Regions from separate parts of the Streptacidiphilus sp. PAMC 29251 genome, predicted to be linked through region 1. Evidence: riboswitches for the same ligand, from Rfam matches in the RefSeq annotation. Region 1 holds a riboswitch; the other holds the start of a gene.
What was found. A riboswitch is a leader RNA that binds a small molecule or an ion and turns the genes downstream of it on or off. The one in region 1 is predicted to bind glycine.

Region 1 (7,818 bases):
GGTTCACCCCGGCCGGGAACACCGCCTCCTGGCGGCTGTACGGGTGCTCCCACTCGCCGGCCAGCAGCGCGGCCGTGTGCGGGGCGTTGCTCAGCGGGTTGTCGTCGGCCGGCCACTCGCCCGCGCCGACCCGGTCCACCTCGCCGCGGATGGCGATCATCGCCTCGCAGAAGCGGTCGATCTCGCCCAGGTCCTCGCTCTCGGTGGGCTCGATCATCAGCGTCCCGGCCACCGGGAAGCTCATGGTCGGGGCGTGGAAGCCGTAGTCGATCAGGCGCTTGGCCACGTCGTCCACGCTCACCCCGGCCGACTTCGCCAGCGGCCGCAGGTCGATGATGCACTCGTGCGCGACCAGCCCGGCCGGGCCTGTGTAGAGCACCGGGTAGTACGGCGCGAGCCGCTTGGCGATGTAGTTGGCGCTGAGCACCGCGACCTGGGTCGCCCGCTTCAGCCCCTCGCCGCCCATCAGCCGGACGTACGCCCAGGAGATCGGCAGGATCGCGGCCGAGCCCCAGGGCGCGGCCGCGATCGGGCCGACCCCGGTGGCCGGACCGGCCGAGGGCTGCAGCGGGTGGTTCGGCAGGTACGGGGCGAGGTGCGCGCGCACCGCGACCGGGCCGACGCCCGGGCCGCCGCCGCCGTGCGGGATGCAGAAGGTCTTGTGCAGGTTCAGGTGCGAGACGTCGCCGCCGAACTTGCCCGGCTTGGCCAGCCCGACCATGGCGTTGAGGTTGGCGCCGTCCACGTAGACCTGGCCGCCGGCCTCGTGCACGGTGGCGCAGATGTCGGCGATGTTCTCCTCGAAACACCCCGTGCGTGGACGGGTAGGTGACCATCAGCACGGACAACTGGTCCCGGTGCTGCTCGATCTTGGCGTGCAGGTCCTCGACGTCCACGTCACCGTCGACCAGGGTCTTCACCACGACCACCCGCATCCCGGCCATCACCGCGCTGGCGGCGTTGGTGCCGTGCGCCGAGGAGGGGATCAGGCAGACGTCGCGCCCGGCGTCGCCGTTGGCGTGGTGGTAGGCGCGGACCGCGAGCAGCCCGGCCAGCTCGCCCTGCGAGCCGGCGTTGGGCTGGATGCTGACCTTGTCGTAGCCGGTGAGCTCGGCGAGCTGGTCCTCCAGCCCGTGGATCAGGCTCAGGTACCCGGCCGCCTGCTGCTCAGGCGCGAAGGGGTGCACCTCGGCGAACTCCGGCCAGGTGACCGGCTCCATCTCGGTGGTCGCGTTGAGCTTCATGGTGCAGGAGCCCAGCGGGATCATGCCCCGGTCCAGCGCGTAGTCCTTGTCGGCGAGCTTGCGCAGGTAGCGCAGCATCCCGGTCTCGGAGCGGTGCGCGTGGAACACCGGGTGGGTCAGGTAGTCGTCGCCGCGGCGCAGCGCCTCGGGCAGCTTCTCCCCGGCCGCCGCGTCCAGCGCGTCCACGTCGCCGAGCGGTACGCCGAAGGCGGTCCAGACCGCGGTCAGGTCGGCCCTGGTGGTGGTCTCGTCGCAGGAGATCCCGACCAGGTCGGCGTCGACCTGGCGCAGGTTCACCCCGGTCAGCCGGGCCGCGTCGACCACCTCGGCGGCCCGTCCGGGCACCCGCGCGGTGACGGTGTCGAAGAACTCCCCGTGCACCACCTCGACCCCGCCCGCGCGCAGGCCCTCGGCCAGCACCGAGGCGTAGCGGTGGGTGCGGGCGGCGATGTCCCGCAGCCCGTCCGGGCCGTGGTAGACCGCGTACATGGACGCCATCACCGCGAGCAGCACCTGCGCGGTGCAGATGTTGCTGGTGGCCTTCTCCCGGCGGATGTGCTGCTCACGGGTCTGCAGCGCGAGCCGGTAGGCGCGGTTGCCGTCCACGTCCACGGAGACGCCGACCAGGCGGCCGGGCAGGCTGCGGGCGTACTCGGCGCGGACGGACATGTAGCCGGCGTGCGGTCCGCCGAAGCCCATCGGGACGCCGAAGCGCTGGGTGGTGCCGATCGCGATGTCCGCGCCCAGCGAGCCGGGGGACGCGATCAGGGTGAGCGCCAGCAGGTCGGCGGCGACCGCGACGATCGCGCCCAGGCCGTGCGCCTGCTCGATCACCGGAGCGAGGTCGCGGACCGCGCCGGAGGCGCCGGGGTACTGCAGCAGCACCCCGAAGACCCCGCGCTCGACCAGCTCGGCCGGGATGCCGGCGCTGAGGTCGGCGACCACGGTCTGCACGCCCTGCGGCTCGGCCCTGGTCTGGATCACCGCGATGGTCTGCGGCAGGGTGTCGGCGTCGATGACGAAGACCCCGCCCTTGACCTTGCCGACCCGGCGGGCCAGCGCCACGGCCTCGGCGGCGGCGGTGCCCTCGTCCAGCAGCGAGGCGCCCGAGGTGGGCAGCCCGGTCAGGTCGGAGACCACGGTCTGGAAGTTGATCAGTGCCTCCAGCCGGCCCTGCGAGATCTCCGGCTGGTAGGGCGTGTACGCGGTGTACCAGGAGGGGTTCTCCAGCACATTGCGGAGGATCACCGGCGGGGTGAAGGTGCCGTGGTAGCCGAGCCCGATCATCGAGCGCAGCACCTGGTTGCGTCCGGCCAGCTCCCGCAGCTCGGCCAGCACCTGGGCCTCGGAGCGGGCGGCGGGCAGGTCCAGCGCCTCCAGGCTGCGGATCGCGCCGGGGACGGCGGCGGCGGTGAGCTCGTCCAAGCTGCTGTAGCCCACCTGGGCCAGCATCTTCGCCTGGGCGTCGGCGTCCGGGCCGATATGGCGGCCCTCGAAGGGACTTGACTGCTCGAGCCCGGCGAGCCCGGTGCGGGGGGAAGTCGGGGAAGTCATGGCGGGGAAGCCTCCTGGTCTGACCCGAGTGGCACTGTGGGCGTGCCGGGACGACCTCCCCCTCTGTCATGTGGACCTGAGAGCTTCACCGGCCGCAGCCGGTTTTCACCGTCGGTGAGGGTCCGCGTACACGGATTCCTGCTTTCCAGAGTTGACCTTGCACGCACGGTACGGATGCCTGAGAGATTCCGGGGAGGAGTTGCTCCTTCGGCGCCGCCAGCGATGCACGGACTCTCCCGCGCGTGCTCGACCGGTCAACGCCAAGACTATCAGCGCCCCTCGAGGCGCCCTCGAATGGCGCAGCGACACACCCGCACGGCCCCCGGGGCTCGACAAATCGATCTTTATACCTTTTCGTATGAGTTGACCATCTATGCGTCGTGAGGAGTGGATCGAGCCGTGCAGACCGAAATCGACCCCAGGGACCTGATCGGCCACAAGGCTGTGGACCGCAACGGCGACAAGATCGGCACCGTGGACGAGGTGTACCTCGACGACGCCACCGGCCGCCCCGAGTGGGCCGCCGTCCGTACCGGACTGTTCGGTCGCGACGCCTTCGTACCCCTGACCAGCAGTGAGTTCATCAGCGACGAACTGCGCGTCCCCTATGAGAAGTCGCAGGTGAAGGACTCCCCCGACTTCGGCGTGGGCCAGCACCTCTCCCCCGAACAGGAGCTCCAGCTGTACCGCTACTACGGGTTGGACGTCCCGCACAGCGACAGCGGTTCCGGCACCGCCGCGGCGGCGGCAGCGGCCAAGACCAGCGCTCCGGCCGCGACCACCACCGCTGCCCAGCCCGTGGTGGCAGCACCGGTGGCAGCGGCCGCCGCGGCGACGACGGCAGCCACGGTGACCGGCAGCACCCCGATCGCGCCGCCCGCCCCGCAGGCCACCGCCCCGCAGGCCCCGGCCGCGCCGGCCGCCGACCGGAGCCGCACCGCGGCCTTCATGGCGCCCGCGGCAGGACCCGCCACGCAGACCGCGCCGACCACTCCCACCACGCCGAGCACGCCCAGCACCTCGGCCGCGCCGGTGCCTTCGCTGGCCAAGGCCGCACCCCGGCCCGATCCGCTGACCGACCCCCTGAACGACCCGCTCACCGGTCCGCTCCCCGGCGCCGCCGCGGCGGCGCCCACCACCTCCTCCCCCGCGTCGCTGACCAAGCAGGAGCCGCAGGGCGACCCCGGCCGGGGCGGCGTGCCCGAGCCGATCGAGTTCGTCTGCCGCGAGGAGCGCCTGGACATCTCCACCGAGTGGCGCGTCCTCGGCCAGGCCCGGCTGCGCAAGTACGTGACGGCGGAGCAGGTCGAACGCCGGGTGCCGGTGATCCGCGAGCGGATCCGGGTCGAGCGGGTGCCGGTCGGCGCGGAGGAGCGGGCCCAGCTGACCGACCAGGCGATCGCCGAGAGCACCGAGGAGGTCACCCTGCACGAGCAGCGGGTGATCGTCCGCAAGACGGTGGTCCCGGTGGAGCGGATCCGGCTGGTGACCGAGCGCTTCACCGAGGAGGAGATCATCAGGGACGAGCTGCACCGGGAGCACATCCAGGTCCAGGACAGCACCCGCCCCACCGGACCGAGCCCGGTCCCCGGCTCCGGCCAGCCGGACCAGTCGGCCCCGACCTCCGGACCCTCCAGCTCGACCGGCCGCCCGGACCTCCCCGGCCACGCCATCGGCGCCTGAACCCCAGGGGTGGGGGCGTGACGTCCCCACCCCTGCGCGGCAGCGCTACGCCGCCCCCCGGGCGATCGACGGCGGGTCCACCGGTTCCAGCGCCGGGTCTTCCACCGCGAAGGTGCGGACCCGTCCCGGCTTCGCCCAGGGCTGCTCGAAGCGCACGGTGACCCGCCCCACGCCGCTGCCCTGCACCCAGCCGAGCCCGTGCTCGGTGTGCCGCACGTCCTGCCCCGGCATCCAGCGCCGGCCGGGGACCTCGCTGCTGCCCGGGTGGAACGCCCGCGGCCCGTCCGGCCCGCCGTACGCGGCCTCCGCCGCGGCGGCCCCGGCCTCCGGCTCCACGCCGCCGTCCAGCTCCTCCGCGCCCTCCGCCTCCGCGGCCAGCTCGGCGAAGGCCTCCTCCTCCGCCTCACGCAGGGCCTGGGCCTGGGCGAAGAGGTCCTCCTGGGTGTAGTCGGCGAGACCGGACACGCCCACCCCCAACAGCCTTACTCCGCCGATCAGTTCGACCTGCTCCAGCAGCCGCCGGGCGATCGCCGCGATCACCAGCGGATCGTCGGTGGGCGCGGGCAGGGTCTCGGAACGGGTCAGCGTGGAGAAGTCGAACCGGCGCACCTTGATCACCACGGTCCGCCCGGACCGCCCGGCCGCCCGCAGCCGCCGGACGCAGCGCTCGGACAGCCGGTCCAGCTCCGCCCTGATCCGCTCCCGGTCGGCGAGGTCCACCTCGAAGGTGTCCTCCACCGAGACCGACTTGGCGTCCCGCTCGGCCACCACCGCGCGCTCGTCCACGCCCAGCGCCAGCGCGTGCACCCCGGCGCCGTGCGCCCGGCCGAGCAGCCGGACCAGCTCGTCCTCCGGGGTGGCCGCCACCTGGGAGACCAGGGTGATGCCGAAGCGGCGCAGCGTCTCCGCCGTGGCCGGGCCCACCCCGGGCAGCGCCCGGACCGAGAGCGGGCCGAGGATCTCCCGCTCGCGTCCCGGCTCGATCAGCACCAGGCCGTCCGGCTTGGCCTGCTCGGAGGCGATCTTGGCGAGGAACTTGGTGCCGGACAGGCCGACCGAGGCGGTCAGCCCGACCTCGGCCAGGATGTCCGCCCGCAGGTCCTCGCTCAGCGCCCGCACCAGCGCCGCCCCGGCCGCCGGACCGCCCTCGCGCAGCAGGTCGCCGTAGGGTCCTGCCTCCAGGTCCACGAACGCCTCGTCCAGGCTCAGCGGCTCCACCAGCGGGGACAGCGCCCGCAGCAGGCCCATCACGTAGTCGCTGACCTGCCGGTAGAGCTCGAACCGGGGGATCAGGAAGGCGGCGTTGGGGCAGCGCCGCCGCGCCTGCGCCATCGGCATCGCCGAGTGCACCCCGAACACCCGCGCCTCGTAGGAGGCCGTGGCCACCACCCCGCGCCCGCCCAGGCCGCCGACGATCACCGGTTTTCCGCGCAGGCTCGGCTTGGACGCCTGCTCCACCGAGGCGAAGAAGGCGTCCATGTCGAGGTGCAGGATCGACGGCAGGGACCGCATCCCCCGATCATCGCGCACCCCACTGACAATCCGGCGGCAGCCGGTCTCAGCCGGTCGCACCCAGTCTGGCCAGCGTGTTCACCTTCGGCCCGAGCAGGTGCGGATCGGGGTTGAACAGCACCTGCAGCGCCGCCTCGCCGGCCGCGGGCAGCTCGCGCACCCCGCCGTAGTACCAGGTGGCGTCGTGCGCCTCGTCGACGCCGATCCCGTAGGAGTCGATCCCGGCCGCCCGGCACAGCGCGATCGCCCGGCGGATGTGGAACCCCTGGCTGACCAGGATCGCCCGGTTCACCCCGAAGATCCGGTGCGCCCTGGCGCAGGAGTCCCAGGTGTCGAAGCCGGCGTAGTCGCGGACGATCCGGTCCGCGGGGACGCCGTGGCCCATCAGATAGGTCCGCATCGCGTCCGGCTCGTCATAGCCGACGTGGCCGTTGTCCCCGGTGACCAGCAGCGCCCGGACCTTCCCGGCCCGGTAGAGCGCCAGACCGGCGTTCAGCCGGTTCGCCAGGTACGGCGAGGGCTTCCCGTCCATCAGGCCTGCGCCGAAGACCACCACGACCGGGGCGTCCGGCGCGCTGGCCACGGTCCGCAGCCGCCCCGCCTCGGCGGTGTAGAGCCAGGCTGGCGGCAGCGACACCAGCGCGATCAGGACCACCGCGGCCTGGAACGCCCGGCGCTGGCCGCGCCTGGTCCGCAGCGCCGCGACGCGCCTCCCGGCCCATCCCCGCACCCAGCCCCGCAGCCTGCCCGGCGCGAATCCGCCTGCCATCCGGTGCAGCAACGCCGCCATCATCCCGACCCCACCCGTCGTCCACGCCCCACGTCGGGGCTCTGACGACTGCGGACGCCGGATCAGCCCGCGCGGTTGCGCCGACGTGCGAGTTCGTCGCCGGGATCGTAGCCGGTCAGGGTCTCGCCGGTGTCCACCCGCTCCCCCTGCAAGCGTCCCAGCGCGGTCTCCAGCTCGCGCCAGACCGCGCCCAGCGCGATGCCGAACACCCCCTGGCCGCCCTGCAGCAGCTCCACCAGCTGGTCCGGCGAGGTGCACTGGTACACCGAGGCGCCGTCGCTCATCAGCGTGATCCCGGACAGGTCCGCGTCGCCGCAGGACCGCAGGTGGACCACGGCCGCCCGGATGCTCTGCAGCGAGACGCCGGCGTCCAGCAGCCGCTTGACCACCTTCAGCAGCAGCACGTCGGTGAAGCCGTAGAGCCGCTGGCTGCCGGAGCCCTGGGCCGCCCGCACGGTCGGCTCGACCAGTCCGGTCCTGGCCCAGTAGTCCAACTGGCGGTAGGTGATGCCGGCCGCCGCACAGGCGGTGGGGCCGCGGTAGCCGATCAGCTCGGTGCCCGTCCCGGCCGCGCCGAGCGGCTCCGGGATGACCTCGTCCGGGCTGGGGCCGACCTGGCCCGGCACCACCGGTGGGACGGTCTCCCAGCCGATCCTGGCCGGCCTGGCGGCCCGCCGCGGGCTGCGAAGCCCGGGGTGGATCGGGCAGGAACCACCTGCGGCCGTGCTGTCGCCGGTGCTGCTCACGCGGCCCTCCGTCCACTCGACTCACGGAAGCGTCGCTTGAAGTGGCGAGGTGGCGCACTCCGGACGTCCACACCCGACGTTAGGCAGTTGCCAGAGGCGCGTCAACGATCGCCACGCTCGGCATGGCGGGTGATGTCAGCCTGATGAGTGGTTTAGCGTGCCCTGTTCCGGGGTACGGGGTGTCGGATAAGCAATCACGTGGGTCCTTCGGCTACTGGTTGCTGCTGCCGAAGTCCTCCGGCGAGATCTGGTCCAGGAACTCCCGGAACCGCTCGACCTCGTCCTCCTG
Region 2 (7,818 bases), 4.7 Mb from region 1:
GCGGTGACCCGGGCGGCCAGCGCCACCTGGACCGTGTCGTCGAACGAGGGCTTCAGCGCCTCCGCGATGATGTCGGCGACCTCGGTGAAGTCCTCGGCGCCGAAGCCGCGGGTGGCCAGCGCCGGGGTGCCGATCCGCAGCCCCGAGGTGACCATCGGCGGGCGCGGGTCGAAGGGCACCGCGTTGCGGTTGACGGTGATGCCGACCGAGTGCAGCCGGTCCTCGGCCTGCTGGCCGTCCAGCTCGGAGGTGCGCAGGTCGACCAGCACCAGGTGCACGTCGGTGCCGCCGGAGAGGACGGAGACGCCGGCCCCGGTGAGGTCCGAACGGGTGAGCCGCTCGGCCAGGATCTTCGCGCCCTCGAGGGTGCGCTGCTGGCGGTCCTTGAACTCGTCGGTGGCGGCGACCTTGAAGGCCACCGCCTTTCCGGCGATGACATGCTCCAGCGGGCCGCCCTGCTGGCCGGGGAAGACCGCGGAGTTGATCTTCTTGGCCCACTCGGCCTTGGAGAGGATCACGCCGCCGCGGGGACCGCCGAGGGTCTTGTGGGTGGTGGTGGTGACCACGTCGGCGTAGGGCACCGGGTTGGGGTGCAGACCCGCCGCGACCAGGCCGGCGAAGTGCGCCATGTCCACCATCAGCAGGGCGCCGACCGAGTCGGCGATCCGGCGGAAGGCGGCGAAGTCGAGCTGGCGCGGGTAGGCGGACCAGCCGGCGATGATCAGCTGCGGCTGGTGCTCCTTGGCGAGGCGCTCGACCTCCTCCATGTCGACCAGGTTGGTCTCGGCGTCCACGTGGTACGCGGCCACGTTGTAGAGCTTGCCGGAGAAGTTGATCTTCATGCCGTGGGTCAGGTGGCCGCCGTGGGCCAGGTCCAGGCCCAGGATGGTGTCGCCCGGCTTGATCAGCGCGAACATCGCGGCGGCGTTGGCGGACGCGCCCGAGTGCGGCTGGACGTTCGCGGCCTCGGCCCCGAACAGCTCCTTGACCCGGTCGATCGCCAGCTGCTCGATCACGTCGACGTGCTCGCAGCCGCCGTAGTAGCGGCGGCCGGGGTAGCCCTCGGCGTACTTGTTGGTGAGGACCGAGCCCTGCGCCTCCAGCACCGCGACCGGGGCGAAGTTCTCGGAGGCGATCATCTCCAGGGTGGACTGCTGGCGGTGCAGCTCGGCGTCCACGGCCGCGGCGACCTCGGGGTCGAGCGCATGCAGGGACTGGTTCAGAACCGTCATGGTGGTGTGTCTTCCCTCGGGAGGTCAGGCGCCGGTGTGGGCGGAGTACTCGTCGGCGGACAGCAGGCCCTCGGGGGTGCCGTCGAGGCGGATCTTGAACAGCCAGCCCTCGGCGAAGGGGGCGGAGTTCACCAGCGCGGGGTCGTCCACCACGGCCTGGTTGGCCTCGACGATCTCGCCGCTGGCGGGGGAGTAGAGGTCGCTGACCGACTTGGTCGACTCCAGCTCGCCGCAGGTCTCGCCCGCGGTGACGGCCTGGCCGACCTCCGGGAGCTGGACGTAGACGACGTCGCCGAGCGCGTCGGCGGCGTAGGCGGTGATGCCCACGGTCGCCACGCCGTCCTCAACGGCGGTCAGCCACTCGTGTTCCTTGCTGTATGTGAGGTGCTGGGGGTTGCTCATGGGGTGATTCTCCAGGATGAGGGGTGGTCGGGGCTAAACGGACGGGGCTCCAGCGTCAGCGGGCGGGGCGCCGATCTCGGACGGGCGGGGCGCCAGCCTCAGCGGACGCGCTTGTAGAACGGCAGAGCCACGACCTCGACCGGCTCGTGCGTCCCGCGGACGTCCACGGCCACGGTGCTGCCGGGGACGGCGTGCGCGGCGTCCAGATAGGCCATGGCGATCGGCTTGCCCAGGGTCGGCGACGGGGCGCCGGAGGTGATCGAGCCGATCACCGAGCCGTCGGCGGCGGAGACCACGGCCATCTCGGCCCGGGGCACCCGGCGTCCGGGGGAGACCAGGCCGACCAGCACCCGCGGCGGGTTGACCGCGGCCTCGGCGGCGGCCTTCTCCAGCGCCGCGCGGCCGACGAACTCGCCGTCGTTGGTGGTCTTGTCGAAGCGGACCACCCGGCCCAGGCCGGCGTCGAAGGGGGTGAGCGCGGTGGTCAGCTCATGCCCGTACAGCGGCATCCCGGCCTCGAGCCGCAGGGTGTCCCGGCAGGAGAGCCCGCAGGGGACCAGCCCGGCCGGGGCGCCCGCGGCGGACAGCGCGTTCCACAGGTGCTCGGCGTCGGCGGGGGCGACGAACAGCTCGAAGCCGTCCTCGCCGGTGTAGCCGGTCCGGGCCAGCAGCGCCGGGCGGCCCGCCACCGTGGTCGGCAGCGAGGTGTAGTACTTCAGCCCGGGCAGGTCGGCCCCGGTCAGCGGGGCCAGGATCGCGGTGGCCTCCGGGCCCTGGATCGCGAGCAGCGCATAGGCGTCCCGGTCGTCCCGGACCACCGCGTCGAAGCCCTCTGCGCGGGCGGTCAGCTCGTCCAGGACCAGCTGGGCGTTGGAGGCGTTGGCGACGACCAGGAACTCGGTCTCGCCGGTGCGGTAGACGATCAGGTCGTCGAGGATGCCGCCGTCGGCCGCGCAGATCATGGTGTAGCGGGCCTTGTTCACGGCCAGTGCCGAGACGAAGCCGACCAGCGCGTGGTCCAGCAGCTCGCCGGCCCTGGGCCCGGTCACGGTGATCTCGCCCATGTGGGAGAGGTCGAACAGGCCGGCCCTGGTCCGGACGGCGTTGTGCTCCTCGCGCTCGCTGCCGTAGCGCAGCGGCATGTCCCAGCCGGCGAAGTCGGTCATGGTGGCGCCGAGGGCGCGATGGACGGAGTCGATTGCGGTCGATCGCAGGCTCATCAGGGCTGCTCCTAAGCTCTCAAGGACATGCTGCGGCAGAGCTCCCGCTCTGTCGCTGCGACCTGAGAGCTTCACCGCCACCCCTCGGCTGTGGGTCGAGGGGGACGGCTTGCACCGTTGGTGGGTCGGGCCCGCGCTCCGCGGAGCGCGCCGACCGCTTTCCAGATGTGCCTCGCCCGTGCGGTAGGTGTGCCTGAGAGATTCCGGGGAGGGCTTGCTCCTTCGGCGCCGGCTGCGTCCCCTCCCATGGATGCCATGGAGTGAGTGGACGGCCTGGCTCTCCCGCGCGGGCTGTAACGGCCGGTGTTCAGTTGTTGGGCGTCGCCCATCATCGCACGCCCCGGCCCGATACTGTTTCCGGCAGCAGCAGCGACCAAAAGCAGCAGTGACCACGGCGAAACGGCGGTACGGGCAATGCAGCACCCGACGATCCCGGCACAGGTGCAGGGCTGGCCCGAGAACGAGCTGGAGCAGGTCCTGGTCGCCGCGATCGGCGACCCCGGGGCGACCCCCCGGGTGGTGGAGGTGCTGCGCCGCAGCCAGGTCTGGGTGCCGCTGCCCGGCGGGGCCGGCCAGGAGCCCGGGACGCTGGCGCTGCCGACCACCGAGCTGGCGGGCCAGCCCTTCGTGCCGGTGTTCAGCTCCGAGGACCAGTTCCGCCGGATCGCCGGGAACATGCCGTTCACCATCGCCCCGGTGCGCGAGCTGGCGCAGGGGATGCCGCTGGGCATCGGCATCGTGGTCAACCCCGAGGGCGCGGTCGGGATCCCGATCCCGGCGGCCGGCGTCGCCGAGCTCTGCGGCCGGCCCAGGGAGAGCGGGCTTCGGGGCAGCACCGGTGACGAGGGCCTCCGCACCGTCGAGGGCGCCCGGGTCGGCCTGCGGATCCCCGAGCCGCACCAGGATCCGCTGGAGTTCCTCGCTGCCGCGATCGGCGAACTCGCCCGCACCCCGGTGGTGCTGACGGCCCGTCGGGTGCTGGCGCAGGTCGAGGGGGACCCCGAGAAGCTCTTCGTCGGGGTCGAGCTGGACCGCTGGCAGCCGGAGGACCAGGACGCCGTGGTCCAGGCGCTCGGCCGGGCGCTGGGCGCGGTGCCGCTGCCCTGGGGCCTGGACGTGGTGCTGCTGGACTCCGCGCAGGACCCGGTCGGGGACTGGATGCTGCTGTCCGTGGCGCCGTTCTTCGAACGCGGCCCGTCCGGGTACTAGGCTCACTGTTCGAGCAGCAGCCAGGGGTGGACAGAGGCCACGGGCAGTGGACAAGGCCAGGGGATACGGCCAGGGGTAGGGGAGAGGGTGTCAGTGGTCGGGTCAGCCGGTGCCGTGGGCGGCGGGGCCGTCATCGAACAGGTCCTGCGCGAGGTCGTGCCGGGGCGCTTCGACACCTATGAGTCCCTGCTCCGCGCGGTCGGCGAGGGCCAGGTGTGGATGCTGCTCTGGCACGGCGAGCCCGGCCGCCCCGACGCCCAGTACGGCAACATGGAGGTGGGCGGCGTCGGCTACGCGCCCTGCGTCACCTCCCCCGAGCAGCTCGCCGCCAGCGGCTGGAGCCGTGCCTACCAGGTCAGCCAGGGGCGGGAGATCGCCGCCGCGCTCTATCGCGAGCGCTGGGGCCTGTGGCTTAACCCGCATCAGCCGGGGGGCGGCGTCGGACTGCCCTGGGCCGACCTGCGCCGGATCGCCGGCGGCCTGGACCGGCTGCCGGCCGGCCCGCTGCGGATCAGCGAGCCGCAGATCGCCGCCGACCAGTTCTACGCCCTGTTGAACCAGGCCGCGCACGGCACGCCCGCCGTCCGCTCGCTGCGCCGGGCCTGGGTCGAACCCGCCTGGGGTGCCCCTTATCTGGTGATCGGTCTGGATCTGTACGATTCCAGCCCGCCGGCCGTCGAGTCGGTCCGGCAGATGATGCAGCACGCCCTGTCCGGGGTTCCCGAGGGCGTGGCGGTGTCCACGGTCGCGATGTCCGACCCCTTCGACCCGGTGGCGCTCTGGCTCCAGGTCCGCACCGCTCCCTTCTTCGACCGCCCGGTTCCCGGCGGCGGCGGATACGGCTACCCCCGGATCTGACCAACCCTCAGTCGGTAGCGCTCCGTGACATATCGAAAGGGTCTCGAAGCGCCTGGTTTCGGGCGCCCGGAACAGGGTGACACCCGCTCCAGTGGTGTCAGAGGAGCGCCTGACCTGCGGGAACGTAATCTGCACGCGTAGATCCAGGCCGAGGGGCCCGTGTAACAGGCGTGTGAAGAGAGGTATTCGCAGGTCCTGGGCATGTATCGATGCAGATCACGGTTAGGCAACCTTTGAGTAGGGGGTCTGGCGGAGGTCGTCATCGGTGTTGAAGAGTGGCGCCGCGGGTGGTGGGTCGAGGCTGCCTCACAACCTGCACGCACAGGGCGACTTCGGACCGTTACCGGGAATGGGGTCGCACGAGTGTGGAACGGGGTGAGATGTCCGGTTCGTCCGGCCAGCTTGAGTTCTATCTGCTAATGCGACTAAAACTAGTCACTCGAACGCTTTGTCAGTGAATGCCTGGCTTATCGTCACCGCAATCTCGTTCCAAAGCACTTGGCACCAACTGTGAACTGCGACCTCGTCGGTCGGTCCGCGTCCCGATCGGGGCTCACGACCAGGCGGGTCGACCGGGCACCGTGTGCCGGTCACCACCGGCTTGGGGGTCTATCCACTCATGACTGCGCCACTTCACGACTCCGGCACCGCGACCCTGGAGGTCGATGCCGACTCCGCGATCGTCCCGGAGAAGATCCTCGGCCGCTCACCCGGCCGGATCGCCTGGGAACGACTCAAGCGCGACAAGGTCGCCCTGGGTGGCGGGGTCATGGTCCTGCTGCTGCTCCTGGTGGGCATCCTGGCGCCGCTGCTGACCGCCCTCGAGGGACAGAACCCGGACGATTTCCACCCCAAGGAGCTGGACTTCGGGGACATCGGAATCGGCCTGCCGCGCGGTTCGGTCGGCGGCATCGGGGCCTCGCACTGGCTGGGCGTCGAGCCCAGCACCGGTCGTGACATCTTCGCCCGTGTCGTCTACGGCGCTCAGATCTCGCTGATCGTGGCCTTCGGCGCCGCACTGCTCGCGGTGGTCATCGGTGTGCTGCTGGGCATGGCGGCCGGCTTCATCGGCGGCTGGGTGGACACTGCCATCAGCCGCAGTATGGACGTGCTGCTGTCCTTCCCGCAGCTGCTTTTCTCCATCGCGCTGGTCTCGGTGGTCCCCGAGAAGGTCTTCGGCATGGGTGGCAGCACCCCACGGATCTTCGTGCTGATCTTTGTCATCGGCTTCTTCGGCTGGCCCTACATCGGACGCATCGTCCGGGGCCAGACCCTGTCCCTCCGAGAACGCGAGTTCGTCGAGGCGGCCCGCAGCCTGGGCGCCGGACAGATCCACATCCTGCTCAAGGAACTGCTGCCGAACCTGGTCGCGCCGATCCTCGTCTACACGACGCTGATGATCCCGACGAACATCCTCAACGAGGCGGCGCTGAGCTTCCTCGGAGTGGGTGTGAAGCCGCCGACGCCGTCGTGGGGGCAGATGCTCTCGGACTCGATCTCGTACTACACGGTCGATCTCCCCGACCTGCTGATCCCCGGCCTGGCGATCTTCATTACCGTCCTCGCCTTCAACCTCTTCGGCGACGGGCTGCGTGACGCCCTGGATCCCAAGGGCAACTAAGACGTCCGATCCCGGGTCCCGATCCGGGAACGGCATATTTCACATCTGACCAGGGAATCCCGTCCTGGTCACTCTCGGAGGTTGACACCCAGTGAACAAGCGGACTATGGCACTCGTGGCCACCGGCGTGGTCGGACTCATGACCGTGACCTCGGCGTGTGGTGGCAGCAAGGGCGGCAGCAGCAGCCCGTCGAAGACCGGTGGCTCCACCTTCAACGCTGCGGCCACCAGCATCGTGAACCCGTCCACCAAAAAGGGCGGCACGCTCCACCTGCTGAGCACCCAGGACTTTGACTCGCTCGACCCGGCGATCGCCTACTACGCCTTCGCCTGGAACATGCAGCAGCTCTACACCCGCACCCTGGTCGCCTACCCGATGAAGCCCGGTGCGGCCGGCCTGCAGCTGGCCCCCGACCTGGCCACGGCGATGCCGACCATCTCGGCGGACGGCAAGACCTACACGTTCAAGCTGAAGACCGGCATCAAGTTCGACGACGGCAACCCCATCACGTCGAAGGACATCAAGTACGGCATCGAGCGCACCTTCGCGCAGGACGTGCTGCCGGGCGGCCCGACGTACCTGATCTCGGACCTGGACCAGGGCCAGAAGTACCCCGGCCCGTACAAGGACACCGACCCGAACAAGATGGGTCTGAAGACGGTCGAGACGCCCGACGACAGCACCATCGTGTTCCACCTGGCCCAGGCCAACTCGGACTTCCTGTACCACCTGGCGATGGGTTCCGCCTCGCCGGTCGAGCCGAGCAAGGACACGGGCGCCAAGTACGCCCAGGCCCCCGAGTCGAGCGGCCCGTACAAGATCGCCTCCTACGCGGCGCAGAAGTCGGTCAAGTTCGTCCGCAACCCCAACTGGGACCCGTCCACGGACAGCATCCGCGCGGCGCTGCCGGACGCGATCGACTTCACCATCGACACCAACGCCGACGACATCGACAGCCAGCTGCTGGCCGGCACCGCCGACATCGACGCCGCGCAGCGCGGTGTGCAGACCGCGGCCCAGGCGAAGATCCTGACCACCCCGTCGCTCAAGGCGGACACGGTCAACGCGCCCGAGTCGACGATCCGCTACATCTCGATCCAGACCAAGGTCGCCCCGTTCGACAACGTCCACTGCCGCAAGGCCGTGGAGTACGCGACCAGCGGCACCAACCAGCAGACCGCCCGCGGCGGCAAGTGGGCCGGCGCGCTGGCGACCAACATGCTGCCCCCCACCACCCTGGGCTACGACAAGTACGACCCGTACAACCTGGCCTCC

Region 2: another riboswitch for glycine. It lies ahead of gcvT (glycine cleavage system aminomethyltransferase GcvT); the one in region 1 lies ahead of gcvP (aminomethyl-transferring glycine dehydrogenase).

What each region holds. Positions count from the first base shown of each region.
Region 1 covers NZ_CM135725.2:2,228,856-2,236,673, forward strand. Annotated here, with positions in the region: partial or broken gene gcvP (aminomethyl-transferring glycine dehydrogenase) at 1-2,798, opposite strand, end outside; glycine riboswitch at 2,852-2,953, opposite strand; glycine riboswitch at 2,955-3,047, opposite strand; gene ACXKR8_RS10440 (PRC and DUF2382 domain-containing protein) at 3,198-4,481, shown strand; gene ACXKR8_RS10445 (DNA polymerase IV) at 4,527-5,993, opposite strand; gene ACXKR8_RS10450 (SanA/YdcF family protein) at 6,040-6,783, opposite strand; gene ACXKR8_RS10455 (MerR family transcriptional regulator) at 6,846-7,529, opposite strand; gene ACXKR8_RS10460 (bifunctional nuclease family protein) at 7,741-7,818, opposite strand, start outside.
Region 2 covers NZ_CM135725.2:6,963,111-6,970,928, forward strand. Annotated here, with positions in the region: gene glyA (serine hydroxymethyltransferase) at 1-1,232, opposite strand, end outside; gene gcvH (glycine cleavage system protein GcvH) at 1,257-1,634, opposite strand; gene gcvT (glycine cleavage system aminomethyltransferase GcvT) at 1,733-2,854, opposite strand; glycine riboswitch at 3,026-3,149, opposite strand; gene ACXKR8_RS33240 (enhanced serine sensitivity protein SseB) at 3,269-4,063, shown strand; gene ACXKR8_RS33245 (enhanced serine sensitivity protein SseB C-terminal domain-containing protein) at 4,157-4,921, shown strand; gene ACXKR8_RS33250 (ABC transporter permease) at 5,541-6,542, shown strand; gene ACXKR8_RS33255 (ABC transporter substrate-binding protein) at 6,649-7,818, shown strand, end outside.